2 regions of the Sphaerisporangium sp. NPDC051011 genome follow, and region 1 is predicted to be linked to the other one. Evidence: riboswitches for the same ligand, from Rfam matches in the RefSeq annotation. Region 1 holds a riboswitch; the other holds the start of a gene.
What was found. A riboswitch is a leader RNA that binds a small molecule or an ion and turns the genes downstream of it on or off. The one in region 1 is predicted to bind glycine.
Positions count from the first base shown of each region.

Region 2: linked by a shared signal. The riboswitch ahead of gcvT (glycine cleavage system aminomethyltransferase GcvT) and the one ahead of gcvP (aminomethyl-transferring glycine dehydrogenase) in region 1 are both predicted to bind glycine.

Region 1 covers NZ_JBFAGG010000019.1:105,355-112,628, forward strand. The annotation lists gene gcvP (aminomethyl-transferring glycine dehydrogenase) at 1-2,502, opposite strand, end outside; glycine riboswitch at 2,541-2,649, opposite strand; gene AB0H21_RS34100 (Tm-1-like ATP-binding domain-containing protein) at 3,164-4,486, shown strand; gene AB0H21_RS34105 (hypothetical protein) at 4,519-5,373, shown strand; gene iolM (scyllo-inosose 3-dehydrogenase) at 5,407-6,570, shown strand; gene AB0H21_RS34115 (creatininase family protein) at 6,659-7,274, shown strand, end outside.
Region 2 covers NZ_JBFAGG010000005.1:81,910-89,183, forward strand. The annotation lists gene AB0H21_RS13240 (FCD domain-containing protein) at 1-48, opposite strand, end outside; gene AB0H21_RS13245 (glutamine synthetase family protein) at 198-1,544, shown strand; gene AB0H21_RS13250 (aldehyde dehydrogenase family protein) at 1,546-2,889, shown strand; gene AB0H21_RS13255 (3-oxoacyl-ACP reductase) at 2,955-3,719, shown strand; gene AB0H21_RS13260 (gamma-glutamyl-gamma-aminobutyrate hydrolase family protein) at 3,729-4,424, shown strand; glycine riboswitch at 4,506-4,603, shown strand; gene gcvT (glycine cleavage system aminomethyltransferase GcvT) at 4,738-5,829, shown strand; gene gcvH (glycine cleavage system protein GcvH) at 5,826-6,215, shown strand; gene AB0H21_RS13275 (L-serine ammonia-lyase) at 6,358-7,274, shown strand, end outside.

The DNA.
Region 1 (7,274 bases):
GGCGTGGAATCCGTAGTCGATCAGGCGCTTGGCCACGTCCTCGACGGTCACGCCGGTCGCCCTGGTCAGCTCACGCAGGTCGAGAATGCACTCGTGGGCCACCAGACCGGAGCGGCCGGTGTAGAGCACCGGGAAGTGGCCGCCCAACCGCCGGGCGAGGTAGTTGGCCGAGAGCACCGCGACCTTGGTGGCCGCGGTCAGGCCCTCGGCGCCCATCATTCGGACGTAGGCCCAGGAGATCGGCAGGATCGAGGCCGAGCCGAACGGCGCCGCCGAGACCGGTCCGATGCCGGAGTCGGGGCCGGCGTCGCCGGCCAGGGGGTGGTTCGGGAGGAAGGGAGCGAGGTGGGCACGTGCGGCGACCGGGCCGACTCCCGGGCCACCGCCGCCGTGCGGGATACAGAAGGTCTTGTGCAGGTTCAAGTGGGAGACGTCGCCGCCGAAGCGTCCCGGATGGGCCAGCCCGACCAGCGCGTTGAGGTTGGCCCCGTCGACGTAGACCTGGCCGCCGGCGTCGTGGACGAGTTCGGCGATTCGACCGATGCCCTCTTCGTAGACGCCGTGGGTGGAGGGGTAGGTGACCATGATCGCGGCGAGCCGGTCGGCATGCTCGGTGACCTTGGCGGCGAGGTCGTCGAGGTCGACGTCGCCGTTGTCCTGGCAGTCGACGACGATGACCCGCATCCCGGCCAGGACCGCCGATGCCGCGTTCGTGCCGTGCGCCGACGAGGGGATCAGGCACACGTCACGCCCGGTCTCCCCGCGCGAGCGGTGGTAGGCGCGGATGGCCAGCAGCCCGGCCAGCTCGCCCTGGCTGCCGGCGTTGGGCTGCAGCGACACCGAGTCGTAGCCGGTGATCTCGGCCAGCCAGGCGCGGAGCTCGCCGGTCAGTCGCCGGTATCCGGCCGCGTCCGAGGCGGGGGCGAAGGGGTGCAGCCGGGCGAACTCCGTCCAGCTGATCGGCTCCATCTCGGCGGCGGCGTTGAGCTTCATCGTGCACGAGCCCAGCGGGATCATGCCGCGGTCGAGGGCGAAGTCCTGGTCGGAGAGCCGGCGCAGGTAGCGCAGCATCGCCGTTTCGGACCGGTGCGCGTGGAAGACCTCGTGGGTCAGGTAGTCCGTCTCGCGCAGGAGTGAAGGCGGGAGTCCGATCGTGTCGGTCGCCGCGGTCGTGGTGCCGCCGGCCTGCTCGGGTGCACCCTCGCCGACGACGGTGATCACGGTGGCGACCAGTGGCGTCGTGGTCGTCTCGTCGCAGGCGACGCGGACGTGGTCGGCATCCACGCGACCGAGGTTGACCCCGGCCCGGCGAGCGGCTGCGAGGACCTGGTCGGCCCGGCCGGGGACACGGACCAGGACGGTGTCGAAGAAGCCGTCGTGCACGACCTCGGTGCCCGCCCGGCGCAGCGCCGTGGCCAACGCGGTGGCGTGGCCGTGCACCTGCTCGGCGATCGCTCGCAGTCCCTCGGGCCCGTGGTAGACCGCGTACGACGCGGCGAGCACGGCCGGCAGCACCTGAGCGGTGCAGATATTGGAGGTGGCCCGGTCGCGGCGGATGTGCTGTTCGCGGGTCTGCAGGGCGAGGCGGTAGGCCGGATGCCCGGCGGCGTCGACGGAGACGCCGACCAGCCGGCCTGGGAGGGAACGCTCGAGGCCGTTGCGGACGGCGAGGTAGCCCGCGTGCGGGCCGCCGTAGCCGAGGGGGACGCCGAAGCGCTGGGTGGTGCCGCAGGCGATGTCGGCACCCAGGTCGCCGGGGGAGCGGACGAGTGCGAGGGCGAGGAGATCCGCGGCGATCGTGTACTTGGCGTCCTGGGCGTGCGCGTACTCGCCGAGCCGGCGGTAGAACGAGTCCTCGCGCAGCACTCCGGACGCGCCGGGGTACTGCACGACGACCCCGAACACGTCGTCGGGCAGGTCGCCGGCCAGGTCGCGCACGTCCATGTCGATGCCGACGGCCTCGGCTCGCATCCGCACGAGCGCGATCGTCTGGGGCAGGCACTCCGCGTCGAGCAGCAGCCGGTTCGACCGGGACTTCGACGTCCGCCGCATCAGCAGCACGGCCTCGGCGACCGCGGTCGACTCGTCGAGCATCGACGCGTTCGCGGTGTCCAGGTCGGTCAGGTCCGCCACGGCGGTCTGGAAGTTCAGCAGCGCCTCGAGCCGGCCCTGGGAGATCTCTGGCTGATACGGGGTGTACGCGGTGTACCAGGCGGGGTTCTCCAGCACGTTGCGCCGGATCACCGCGGGGGTCACGGTGTCGTGGTAGCCGAGCCCGATCATCGAGGGGAGCACGGCGTTGGCTGCGGCGATCTCGCGGAGCTCACGGGTGGCCTCGGTCTCGGACACCGCGGCGGGCAGGGCCAACGGCTGAGAGGTGCGGATCGCCGGAGGGACTGCGGCGTCGACGAGCTCGTCGACGTCGCCGAAGCCGCACTCGGCGAGCATCTTGCGCTGGTCCGACTCGGACGGGCCGATGTGACGGCGTGCGAAGGACGTCATGAGGGCTCCCAAAATCGCGCCCGGCGGGTGCCGGTGCGGGAGCCCCCTCTGTCGTTGGCCTGAGAGATTCACCGACGTGCCGAGGGCACGGTCCGGCTTTCACCGTGGGCGAGGCGCGTCGGGCGCCTGCTTTCCAGAGTGGCCTGGCCTTGAGCGGTGTAGGTGCCTGAGAGATTGGCGGGGTTCTTGCTCCTCCGGCGCCCGCCCGACGTCGTCGTGGGCGAGTCTCTTCCGCTCGGGCTCGTGCGGCCCGATGTGAACTTGTGACGGCGACTCTACGGGCGCCGCGCCGTCCCGTCTAGACCCGAACGTTCGGCTCTCCGAACGTAACTCGTGTGTGAACGGGTGTTCGGCCCGGAATGCCAGTCGTCGAGGTATCGAGTAGCCCGTTCGGTTTGCCGATCGATTATCAGGATTGGCCACGGGTGATCCACAGTGTGGCGGGGCGGAAGCTCGTGACCTGCGCTGGCGGGCGGGTCCGTCGCGCCGCCTCGACGCCCCACTCGGTGGTGGCTTCGCCGGGACCGGTTCGGCGAGGAGGTCGGCCATCGCCGAAAGCATTCAGCGAACCGCTCATATGGCCTCTACCGTTCGGAGAACCAAACAAATATCGCCTCAGACCGTTGCGTTGTTCGGTGTTGATGGCTTACTGTCCACGACCATGAACAGCCCCTCCCGGCGCCCCGACGTTCGCCGCGCCGGTTCCCCCACAGTGGTGGTCGTCATCGGAACCTTCGACACGAAGGCCGAAGAGCTCGGAGTGCTCGCCGACGAGATCGAGGCCCAGGGCGCGACCGCTGTTCTGATGGACACGTCTGCTCGGTTGACCGAACGCCCCTCGGTGGACGTGATCGCCCGGCGCACCTTCATCGACCAGGAACAGGTCGCCGCCGCAGCAGGCAGCACGAGCGCCGCGATCAGCGCTCTTCCCCGTGGTGAGGCGGTGTCCGCGCTCCGCGCCGGCGTCACGGCCTTGCTGGAGCGGATGGTCGCCGAGCGTTCGGTCGACGGGGCCGTCTGCATGGGCGGGGCGGGCACGCACATCGCCGGTCCTGCCTTCCAACGGCTCCCGCTCGGCTTCCCGAAACTGATCATCTCGCCGCTGGCCTCCGGCGGCAGGACCTTCGAGGCCTACGTTGGCATCAAGGACGTCGCGGTTCTCCACTCGGTCGCCGACATCATCGGGGTCAACTCGGTGACCAGCGGGGTCTACCGGTCGGCGGCGGGATACATCGTGGGCGCCGCCCGTCACGTCGGCGCGGAACCGCCATCGGCCGAACGGACCTCGCCGACCATCGCGGCGTCGATGAACGGCAACACCACTCCCGCGCTCATGCGTGGCCGGGAGCGTCTCGAGGCGGCCGGCTACTCGTTCGTCGCCTTCCACGCGAACGGAGTGGGCGGACGGGCGCTAGAGGACGCGGTCGCCTCCGGCAAGGTCGACATCGTCCTGGACTTCACCACGACGGAGCTGGCCGGCCACCTCGTCGGCGGTCTGATGGATCCGGGGCCGGAGCGCATGGAGACCGCCGGACGCCGGGGGGTTCGACAGGTCCTCGTGCCCGGCTGCCTCGACTTCATCACCTGCGGGCGGTTGGAGGACGCCGAGCAGGAGTTCCCCGGCCGGGTGTACTTCGGCCACAACCCCGAGCTGACGCTCGTCCGGCTGACCCGCGACGAGGCAGCGACCCTCGGCAAGGAGTTCGCCCGCAAGGCCAACCTCGCCACGGGTCCCGTCACGGTCTACGTCCCGACCGGGGGCCTGTCGATCCCGGATGCACCGGGCGGCCCCTTTTGGGATCCCGAGGCCGACACGGCGTTCCTCGACGATCTGCGTGAGGGGCTCCAGCCCCAGGTCGAGCTGATCACCTTGCCATGGCACATCAACGACCCCCGCTTCATCGACCGGATCGTCGACGACCTGCTCGTCGGCTCCGGGGCGGCCGACGGCGCGGCCCGTCCGTGCGACGCCGTCACCACCTGACCACGGCTGTACTGAACCAGGAAGAGGAATTCATGGGCATCGGCAAGGACCTGCGGCTCCGGCGGATCATCGACCCCGTCACCAACTCCACCGTCATGTTCGCCTTCTCGCACGGCACGAGCACCCCCGAGGTCATGCCGGGCATCGAGGACCCGATCGGCATGTACCGCAAGGTTCGCGACGGCGGCGCGACGTGCGCCTTCCTGTCGGCGGGGCTGCTGCAGACGATGTCGCCGGTGATCGCCGAGTCGCCCGAGGTCGGCATCGTCGCGAAGATCACCTCCACGGCGACCCGCGGCGAGAAGCCACACCAGGAGCGACTGATCGCCTCCGTCGAGCACTGTGCCAAGCTCGGCGTCGACGGTGTCGTCGCGCTGCTGCCGTTCGCTCCCGAGAACAAGCCGGACATGATCGAGCTCGCCGGGCGGATCGGCGAGGCCTGTCGCGAGTACGACCTTCCGTTCGTCGCCGAGGCGGAGTTCCCGAACGCCTACTATACGGACGGCAAGGACTACCAGAGCGAGTGGGGCCTCGCTTACCTCAAGCATACGGCCCGGCTGTGTGTGGAGCTGGGCGCCGACGTGGTCAAGACCAACTGGCTGGGCTCGCCCGAGCAGTTCGCGCCGATCGTCGACTGCGTCCCGGGCACCCCGGTGATCGTGGCCGGCGGCTCCCGGGAGTCCGACCTCGAACTGCTGCGCAAGGTCGCGGCCGCCCGTTCGGTGGGCGCGGTCGGCACGTCGGTCGGACGCAACATCTTCCAGCACAAGAACCCGACCGCGATCACCGCGGCCCTGCGCGCAGTGGTCACCGGGGCCCAGACCCCGGAGGAGGCCGTCGAGGGCAACCCCGAGCTGAGCGCCGACGAGATCCTTGTCGCCGTCTGAGCCAGAGACCGTGACGACCAGTCAGGAGTCGAGATGAAGGCAGTGGTACTCGAGGCCGAGTGGGCGCCGCGCCCAGGTGCGCGGATCTCTGAGGCCGATGCGAAGCGGCAGTGGGCGGCGAACGCCAACGAGGCGTACCGCAACCCGGCCGTGGACTTCCGGGAGGTCTCCGACCCGGGCGCGCCCGGGCCGACCGAGGTAGTGGTCCAGGTGGGTGCCTGCGGCCTGTGCGGCTCGGACGTCCACATGTTCGAGACCGACGACGAGGGCTACCTGCTGCTCCCGTACCACCTCAAGGCGCCGGTGATCACCGGTCACGAGTTCGCCGGCAAGGTGGTGGCCGTCGGACGCGAGGTGACCGGCCTGCGTGAGGGCGAACTCGTCGCCGTCGAGGAGATCCAGTGGTGTGGGCGCTGTCGCGAATGTCGCGGCGGCTACTGGAACCAGTGCGGCTACATCGAAGACCTCGGTTTCACCCTCGACGGAGGCTTCGCCCAGTACGTCAAGGTCGACTCCCGGTACTGCTGGTCGCTCGACGGCGTGCTGCAGCGGTACGGCAGCGAGGAGAAGGCACTCGAGGTCGGCGCGCTCACCGAGCCCACCAGCGTCGCCTACGAGGGCATGTTCACCCGGGCCGGCGGTTTCAAGCCCGGTGGCGTCGTCGCCGTCTTCGGTGGCGGACCGATCGGCCTCGCCTCGGTCGCCCTGGCCAAGGCCGCAGGAGCCTCCCAGGTCTTCGCGGTCGACATGATCGCCGAGCGCCGCGACCTCGCTGCCGCGCTGGGCGCCACCCGCGTCATCGACCCGGCGGCCGAGAACGCCGCCGACGTGATCGCCGAGGCGACCAAGGGTGTCGGCGCAGCCATGGTCGTCGAAGCCACCGGCAACTTCAACGCGGTGATCAACGCCGTCGAGGACTCCCTGGCGGTCGGCGGCAAGATCGTGATCGTCGGCATGGACGCCCGCCCCACGACCTTCAACTCGATCCGCCTGATGCTCACGGGCGGACAGATCCACGGCACCGTCGGCCACTCCGGGTCCTGGGACTTCCCGAACGTGATCGCGCTGATGGCCTCGGGCGCCATCAGCATGGAGAACGCGGTCACCCACCGGTTCCCGCTGGAGAAGCTCGTCGCCGCCGTCGACGAGACCAAGCGTCGCACCAACGGCAAGATCCTCGTCAAGCCCCAGCTCTGAGACCACCGGCTGGGCCGACTTCGCGGCTCGGCCGCCGCGCGGGAGCCGCATCCGGCCGCCCGCTCCATCCGATCAGGAGTGTATTGCCATGATCCAACTACATTCGCGACTGCTCAGCGACCTGGCGCCGCCGGACATCCAGGAGTACCTCAAGACCAACGACACGATCATCATCCCGCTGGGCTCGGTCGAGATGCACGGCCCGCACCTGCCGATCGGCACCGACATCTACAACGCCCAGGAGGTGTGTCGGCGCGCTGCCGACATCGCCGGCGTGCTCTACGCCCCGCCGATCTGGACCGGCTACAGCCCCCAGCACCTGCGCGAGCCCGAGAACGGGATGGGCACCATCACCTTCCGCGGTGAGACGGTGCGCCGAGTCATCTACGACACGGCCCGATCGCTGATCCACCATGGCTTCAACCGGCTGATCTTCGTCAACGGCCACACCTCGAACACCAAGGTGACCGACTCGGTCTTCCGGCACCTGCGCTACGAGACCGGCGCCTTGGTCGGCATGTTCAAGCCCTACGGCGAGCGCTACCTCGGCATCATCGAGGACCTTATGGAGAACACCCCCGAGGAGACTCCGGGCTGGCACGCCAGTGAGCAGGAGACCTCGATCATGATGGCCTACAAGCGGGAGAACGTGAAGCTCGACCGCGCCGTCGACGCCCGCGGGCACGCCCCGCACTGGCTGCCCG
Region 2 (7,274 bases), on a different contig from region 1:
GCCCGCCCGGACGGGACGAAGGAGCGCGACGAGCTGCGGCTCCCCCATCACGACCTCCCTGTTCCCGATGCTGTTCCCCCTTCAATGGGTCGAGATTAGTCCAATTGAAGCCTCGGGTCGCCGAAACCGTTGACGCGGGGCCGCCGCTGGTGCTTGCATGCCTCCAATGGTCTGTTTCCAGACTTTTGGAGGGCGCGGTGCTCACCGTCGACCAACTGCGCGAGGACGTCTCCGCCGGCCGGGTGGACACGGTGCTCCTGGCCATCGTCGACATGCAGGGACGCCTCCAGGGCAAGCGGCTGTCCGCGCGGTACTTCCTGGAGGAGGTGCTGGAGCACGCCGCCGAGGGCTGTAACTACCTGCTCGCCGTGGACGTCGACATGAACACCGTGGGCGGCTACGGCATGTCGTCATGGGAACGCGGCTACGGCGACTTCGTGATGAAGCCGGACCTGTCCACCCTGCGCCGGGTGCCCTGGCAGGAGGGCACGGTCCTGCTGATGGCGGACGTCCTCTGGGAGGACGGCACCGACGTCGTCGCCTCGCCGCGCCAGATCCTGCGCGCCCAGCTCGCGCGGCTGGCCGAGCGCGGCTGGAAGGCGTACGTCGGCACCGAGCTGGAGTTCGTCGTCTACACCGACACCTACGAGAGCGCCTGGTCGAAGGCGTACCGCGACCTCACCCCGGCCAACCAGTACAACGTGGACTACTCGCTGCTCGGCGGCGCCCGGGTCGAGCCGCTGCTGCGCCGCATCCGGCTCGGCATGGAGGGCGCGGGCATGTACGTCGAGTCCGCCAAGGGCGAGTGCAACTTCGGCCAGCACGAGATCGCCTTCCGGTTCGACGAGGCCCTCGCCACCTGCGACAACCACTCGATCTACAAGAACGGCGCCAAGGAGATCGCGGCCCAGGACGGCATGTCGCTCACCTTCATGGCCAAGCCGAACCACCGCGAGGGCAACTCCTGCCACATCCACATCTCGCTGCGGACCGCCGAGGGCGCGCCGGTCATGGCGGGCGGCGGCGCGCACGGCCTGTCCACGATCGGCGAGCACTTCATCGCGGGCCAGCTCGCCGCGCTGCGCGAGTTCACGCTGCTCTACGCGCCCAACATCAACTCATACAAGCGGTACGTTCCCGGCAGCTTCGCCCCGACGGCGGTCAAGTGGGGCGTGGACAACCGCACCTGCGCCCTGCGCCTGGTCGGGCACGGCCCCTCGCTGCGCGTGGAGAACCGCGTGCCGGGCGGCGACGTCAACCCCTACCTGGCGGTATCGGCGCTGGTCGCGGCCGGGTTGCACGGCATCGACAACGGGCTGCCGCTGGAAGAGGCGTACGGCGGGAACGCCTACACGGCGGGCGCCGACACCGTGCCCACGACGCTTCGCGACGCCCTCGCCCTGTGGGAGTCTTCGAAGATCGCCAAGGCCGCGCTCGGCGAGGAGGTCGTCGAGCACTACGCGAACAACGCCCGCGTCGAACTGGCCGCCTTCGACGCGGCCGTCACCGACTGGGAACTGTTCCGGGGATTCGAGCGGATGTGAAATGAAGATCGTCAACCCTGCCACCGAGGAAGTCCTCGCCGACGTCGAGCTCGCGGACGCCGCCGAGATCGACCGCGCGGTGGAGCGGGCGCGCGCGGCGTTCCCGGCCTGGCGCGACGTCGCGCCCGGGGACCGCGCCCGGCTGCTGCGGCGCTTCGCCGACCTCGTGGACGCCCACGGCGAGGAGCTGGCCCGCCTGGAGCTGGCCAACTCCGGGCACCCGATCGGCAACGCCCGCTGGGAGGCGGGCAACGTCCGCGACGTGCTGCACTTCTACGCGGGCGCGCCCGAGCGCAACCACGGCAAGCAGATCCCGGTGCCCGGCGGGGTGGACATCACGTTCGCCGAGCCGCTCGGCGTCGTCGGGGTCATCGTGCCCTGGAACTTCCCGATGGTGATCATGACGTGGGGGGTCGCCCCCGCGCTCGCGGCCGGCAACACGGTCATCGTGAAGCCCGCCGAGTGGACTCCGCTGACGGCTTTGAGGCTCGCCGATCTGGCCCTCGAAGCCGGCCTCCCCGAGGGGGTGCTCCAGGTTCTGCCTGGAGCAGGGGAGGTCGCGGGGGCCCGCCTGGCCGAGCATCCCGGCGTGAACAAGATCGTGTTCACCGGATCGACCGAGGTCGGCAGGATCATCGCCGCGAGCGCCGCGCGGACCGTCAAGCGGCTCACCCTGGAGCTAGGCGGCAAGAACGCCAACGTCGTCTTCGCCGACGCCGACATCGAACGGGCCGCCGCCACCGCGCCCGGAGCCGTCTTCGACAACAGCGGCCAGGACTGCTGCGCCCGCTCGCGCATCCTCGTGCAGCGCCCGGTCCTGGACGAGTTCCTCGACCGGCTCGGCGCGGCCGTCACGTCCCTCACCGTCGGCGACCCGCTCGACCCCGGCACCGACCTCGGGCCGCTGATCAGCGCCGAGCACCGCGCGCGCGTGGCGTCGTTCGTCACCGGCACACCGCGCTTCCAGGGGACCCGCCCTGCGGGCAAGGGTTTCTGGTTCCCGCCGACCGTGCTCACCCACGAGTCGCTGGACGAGCGCGCGTTCACCGAGGAGATCTTCGGGCCGGTCGTCAGCGTCGTCCCGTTCGACGACGAGGCCGACGCCGTGCGCATCGCCAACGACACCGTGTACGGCCTGTCCGGGTCGATCTGGACGCGGGACGTCGGGCGGGCGCTGCGCGTGGCCCGCGCGATCGAGGCGGGCAACCTGTCGGTGAACTCCCACTCCTCCGTGCGGTACTGGACGCCGTTCGGCGGCTTCAAGCAGTCGGGCCTCGGCCGCGAGCTCGGCCCCGACGCGCTGGCCGCGTTCACCGAGACCAAGAACGTCTTCATAGCCCACTGAGCCCACTGATCCACCGATCGCGGGCGAGCACCACCGATTTTCCAGGCACCGAGGAGATATTCACCATGCAACGTCTGCGTGACCGCGTCGCCGTGATCACGGGAGCGGCCGGCGGCATCGGCCTCGCCACCGCCCGCCGCTTCGCCGAGGAGGGCGCGAAGGTCGTCTGCGCCGACGTCGACGAGGTGGCCGGCGCCAAGGCGGCCGACGAGGTGGGCGGCCTGTTCGTCCGGTGCGACGTCACCAGCGAGGATGACGTCAGCCGCATGTTCGAGACGGCCTTCGAGACCTACGGCAGCGTGGACATCGCGTTCAACAACGCGGGCATCTCCCCGCCCGACGACGACTCGATCCTGACGACCGGCATCGACGCGTGGCGCCGCGTCCAGGACGTCAACCTGACCAGCGTGTACCTGTGCTGCAAGCACGCGATCCCGTACATGCGGCGGCAGGGCAAGGGCTCGATCATCAACACCGCGTCGTTCGTGGCGGTCATGGGCTCGGCGACGTCCCAGATCTCCTACACCGCGTCCAAGGGCGGCGTGCTCGCCATGTCGCGCGAGCTGGGCGTCCAGTTCGCCCGCGAGGGCATCCGGGTCAACGCGCTGTGCCCGGGGCCGGTCAACACCCCGCTGCTCCAGGAGCTGTTCGCCAAGGACCCCGAGCGTGCCCAGCGGCGCCTCGTGCACATCCCGCTCGGGCGGTTCGCCGAGGCGTCCGAGATCGCCGCCGCCGTGGCGTTCCTGGCCTCGGACGACGCGAGCTTCATCACCGGCGCCGAGTTCCTGGTGGACGGCGGCATCTCCGGCGCCTACGTCACCCCGCTGTAGGGCTTCGCGATGTCACGGCCCGTCATCGGGATCACCTGTTACGTCGAGCCGGCCGCGTTCACCGTGTGGGAGACGCGGGCGGCGCTGCTGCCGTACGACTACGTCGACCAGGTCGTCCGGGCCGGGGGCCAGCCGGTGCTGCTGCCCCCGGCGGGCGACCCGGCGCCGCTGGTCGAGCTGCTCGACGGGCTGATCGTGGCGGGCGGCGGGGACGTCGATCCGGGGCGGTACGGGGAGGAACCGGCGGAACACACCGGCTACGTCCGGAAATTTCGGGATGAGGCTGAGTTTGGGCTGGTCGGTGCCGCTCTGAAGGCCGAACTGCCGTTCCTGGGCATCTGCCGGGGCCTCCAGGTCCTGAACGTCCACCTCGGCGGCGCCCTCCACCAGCACCTGCCCCACGTGACCGGCCACAGCGCCCACGCCCCCGTCCCCGGCCGCTACGGCCAGATGCCCGTACGCCCGGAGCCGGGCACCAGGCTCGCCGAGATCCTCGGCACCGGCCCCGTCGACACCGCCCACTACCACCACCAGGCGGCAGCCCGCCTCGGCGAGGGCCTGATCGTCACCGCCACCGCCGAGGACGGCACCGTCGAGGCCGTCGAACTCCCCGGCCACCCGTTCACGCTCGCCGTCCAATGGCACCCGGAGACCGGCGATGACAACACCCTCTTCCACGCCCTCATCACCGCCGCCGCCACCTAGCCCACCCTGACCGGGGAGGGAGTGGCCGCCGCTGGGCATGGACAGGAGGGCAGGCATTGGTAGGGTGGGCGAGAACACCGATGATCCCGTGCGGGAGAGAGTCCTGACATCCGGTCAGGACCCCTGAAGGAGCAAGTCCTCCCCGCGAACCTCACAAGGCAAAGGACCGCGCGGGCAAGGTGATCTCTGGAAAGCAGGCCTCCTCCGGGGGCCTCGCCGAAGGTGAAAGTCCGGCAAAACCCGGGCGAAACTCTCAGGCACCGATGACAGAGGGGGAGGATGCTCTCATCCAACCCTGTCTGAGGTGCGCATCATGTCCAGACCCACACCGCTCCGCGAGGTGCACGCGACCCTCGGCGCGACGCTCACCGACTTCGCCGGCTGGCTGATGCCGTTGCGCTACGGCAGCGAATCCGCCGAACACAACGCGGTGCGCACGGCCGCCGGCCTCTTCGACCTCTCCCACATGGGCGAGATCTTCGTCACGGGCCCGCAGGCGGGCGAGGCGCTGGACCACGCGCTGGTCGGCAATCTGTCCGCGCTGGAACCCGGCCGCGCCCGGTACACCATGATCTGTGCCCCCGACGGCGGCGTCCTGGACGACCTGATCGTCTACCGCCTGGCGGGCGAGGAGTTCATGGTCGTCGCCAACGCCTCCAACTACGCGCGCGTCGCCGCCGAGCTGACCGAGCGCTCCACGGACTTCGACACCGAGGTCGACGACCGCTCCGACCAGTACGCGCTGATCGCCGTCCAGGGCCCCCGCGCCCAGGAGATCCTCGCCACGCTCACCGACGCCGACCTCCCCTCGCTGAAGTACTACGCGGGCCTGCCCGGCACGGTCGCCGGCGCCGAGGCCCTGATCGCCCGCACCGGCTACACCGGCGAGGACGGCTTCGAGCTCTTCGTCGCCGCCGCCGACGCCGTCCCCCTCTGGCAGGAACTCACCAAGGCGGGCGACGCGTACGGGCTGCGCCCCGCCGGCCTGTCCGCCCGGGACACGCTCCGGCTCGAAGCCGGCATGCCGCTGTACGGCAACGAGCTGAACGCCGGGCTCACCCCCTTCGACGCGGGCCTCGGCCGCGTCGTGAGGTTCGACAAGCCCGGCGACTTCGTCGGCCGCGCGGCCCTGTCGCCGCTGAAGGACATCCCGCCGCGCCGCCGCCTCACCGGGCTCGTCGCGCGGGGCCGCCGAGTGCCGCGCCACGGATATCCCGTGGTGCTGCTGACGGACGGCACCGTCGTTGGAGAGGTCACCAGCGGCGCGCCCTCGCAGTCCCTCGGCAAGCCGATCGCGATGGCCTACGTGGACACCAACGTGTCCGAGGGGCTCGCGGTCGACATCCGTGGTAGCCATGAACCGGTCGACGTGGTTGACCTGCCTTTTTACCGGAGGAGCAAGTGAGCAGCATTCCCGAGGAGCTCAGCTACACCAAGGAGCACGAGTGGGTCGCCGGTCTGGACGACGGCCTCACCGTGACCGTGGGCATCACGGCGTACGCCGCCGAGTCGCTGGGTGACGTCGTCTACGTCCAGCTCCCCGAAGCGGGCGCGACGATCGAGGCGGGCGACGCCGTCGGCGAGGTCGAGTCGACCAAGTCGGTCAGCGACATCTACGCGCCGGTCAGCGGCGAGATCGTCGAGGTCAACCAGACCGTCGTGGACGACCCGTCCCTCGTCAACTCCGACCCGTACGGCGAGGGCTGGCTGTTCCGCGTGCGCATCGAAGGCGCCCCGGAGGAGCTGCTCACCGCCGAGGAGTACACGACCGTCACCACGGCCGAGTCCTGACGCTCCTCTCCCCTGCCGTACCCGTACCCCGGTCGTGCGGGCTCCGGCCCCGGCTCCGGCGAGCCACCGCTCGCCGGAGCGCCCTTCCCCTCCTTCACCTCATCCGAACTTCACCGCACACGTTCCGAAGGGCGGAAGATCAATGGCGATCAGCGTCTTCGACCTGTTCAAGATCGGCATAGGCCCGTCGAGCTCGCACACCGGCGGCCCGATGGCCGCCGCCCACAAGTTCGCCCGCGGCCTTCAGCGGGACGGTCTGCTGGAGAAGACCGCGCGCGTCAAGGTCATCCTGTACGGCTCGCTCGGCCTGACCGGCAAGGGCCACGGCAGCGACAAGGCGGTCCTGCTCGGCCTGTCCGGCGAGAAGCCCGAGCTCGTGGACGTCGACACCGTCGACGAACGCCTCGCCCGGATGCGCGCCTCCGGCACCCTGCGGCTGTTCGGCGCCCAGGAGATCCCCTTCGTCGTCGGCGAGCACTGCGTGTTCGAACGCAAGATCTCGCTGCCCCACCACCCGAACGGCATGCGCTTCACCGCCTTCTCCCCCGAGGGCGAGACGCTGCGCGAGAAGATCTACTACTCGGTGGGCGGCGGGTTCGTCGTCGACGAGAACGCCACCGGCGCCGACCGCATCAAACCGGACGACACCGAGCTCCCCTACCCGTTCCTCACCGCGGCCGAGCTGCTGAAGCAGTGCGCCGAGAGCGGGCTGTCCATCTCCGGGCTGATGATGGAGAACGAGAAGGCGTTCGGCCGTACGGAGGCCGAGATCCGGGCGGGGCTGCTCAACCTGTGGCGGGTCATGTCCGAGTGCGTGCGGCGCGGCACCACCAAGGAGGGCGTGCTGCCGGGCGGCCTTAAGGTCAAGCGGCGGGCCAATCAGATGCTGCGGCGACTCCAGAGCGAAAGCCCCGAGAAGGACCCCCTCCAGACCATGGACTGGGTCACACTGTTCGCCCTCGCCGTCAACGAGGAGAACGCCGCCGGAGGCCGCATCGTCACCGCCCCGACCAACGGCGCCGCCGGCATCATCCCCGCCGTGCTGACGTACTACGACCG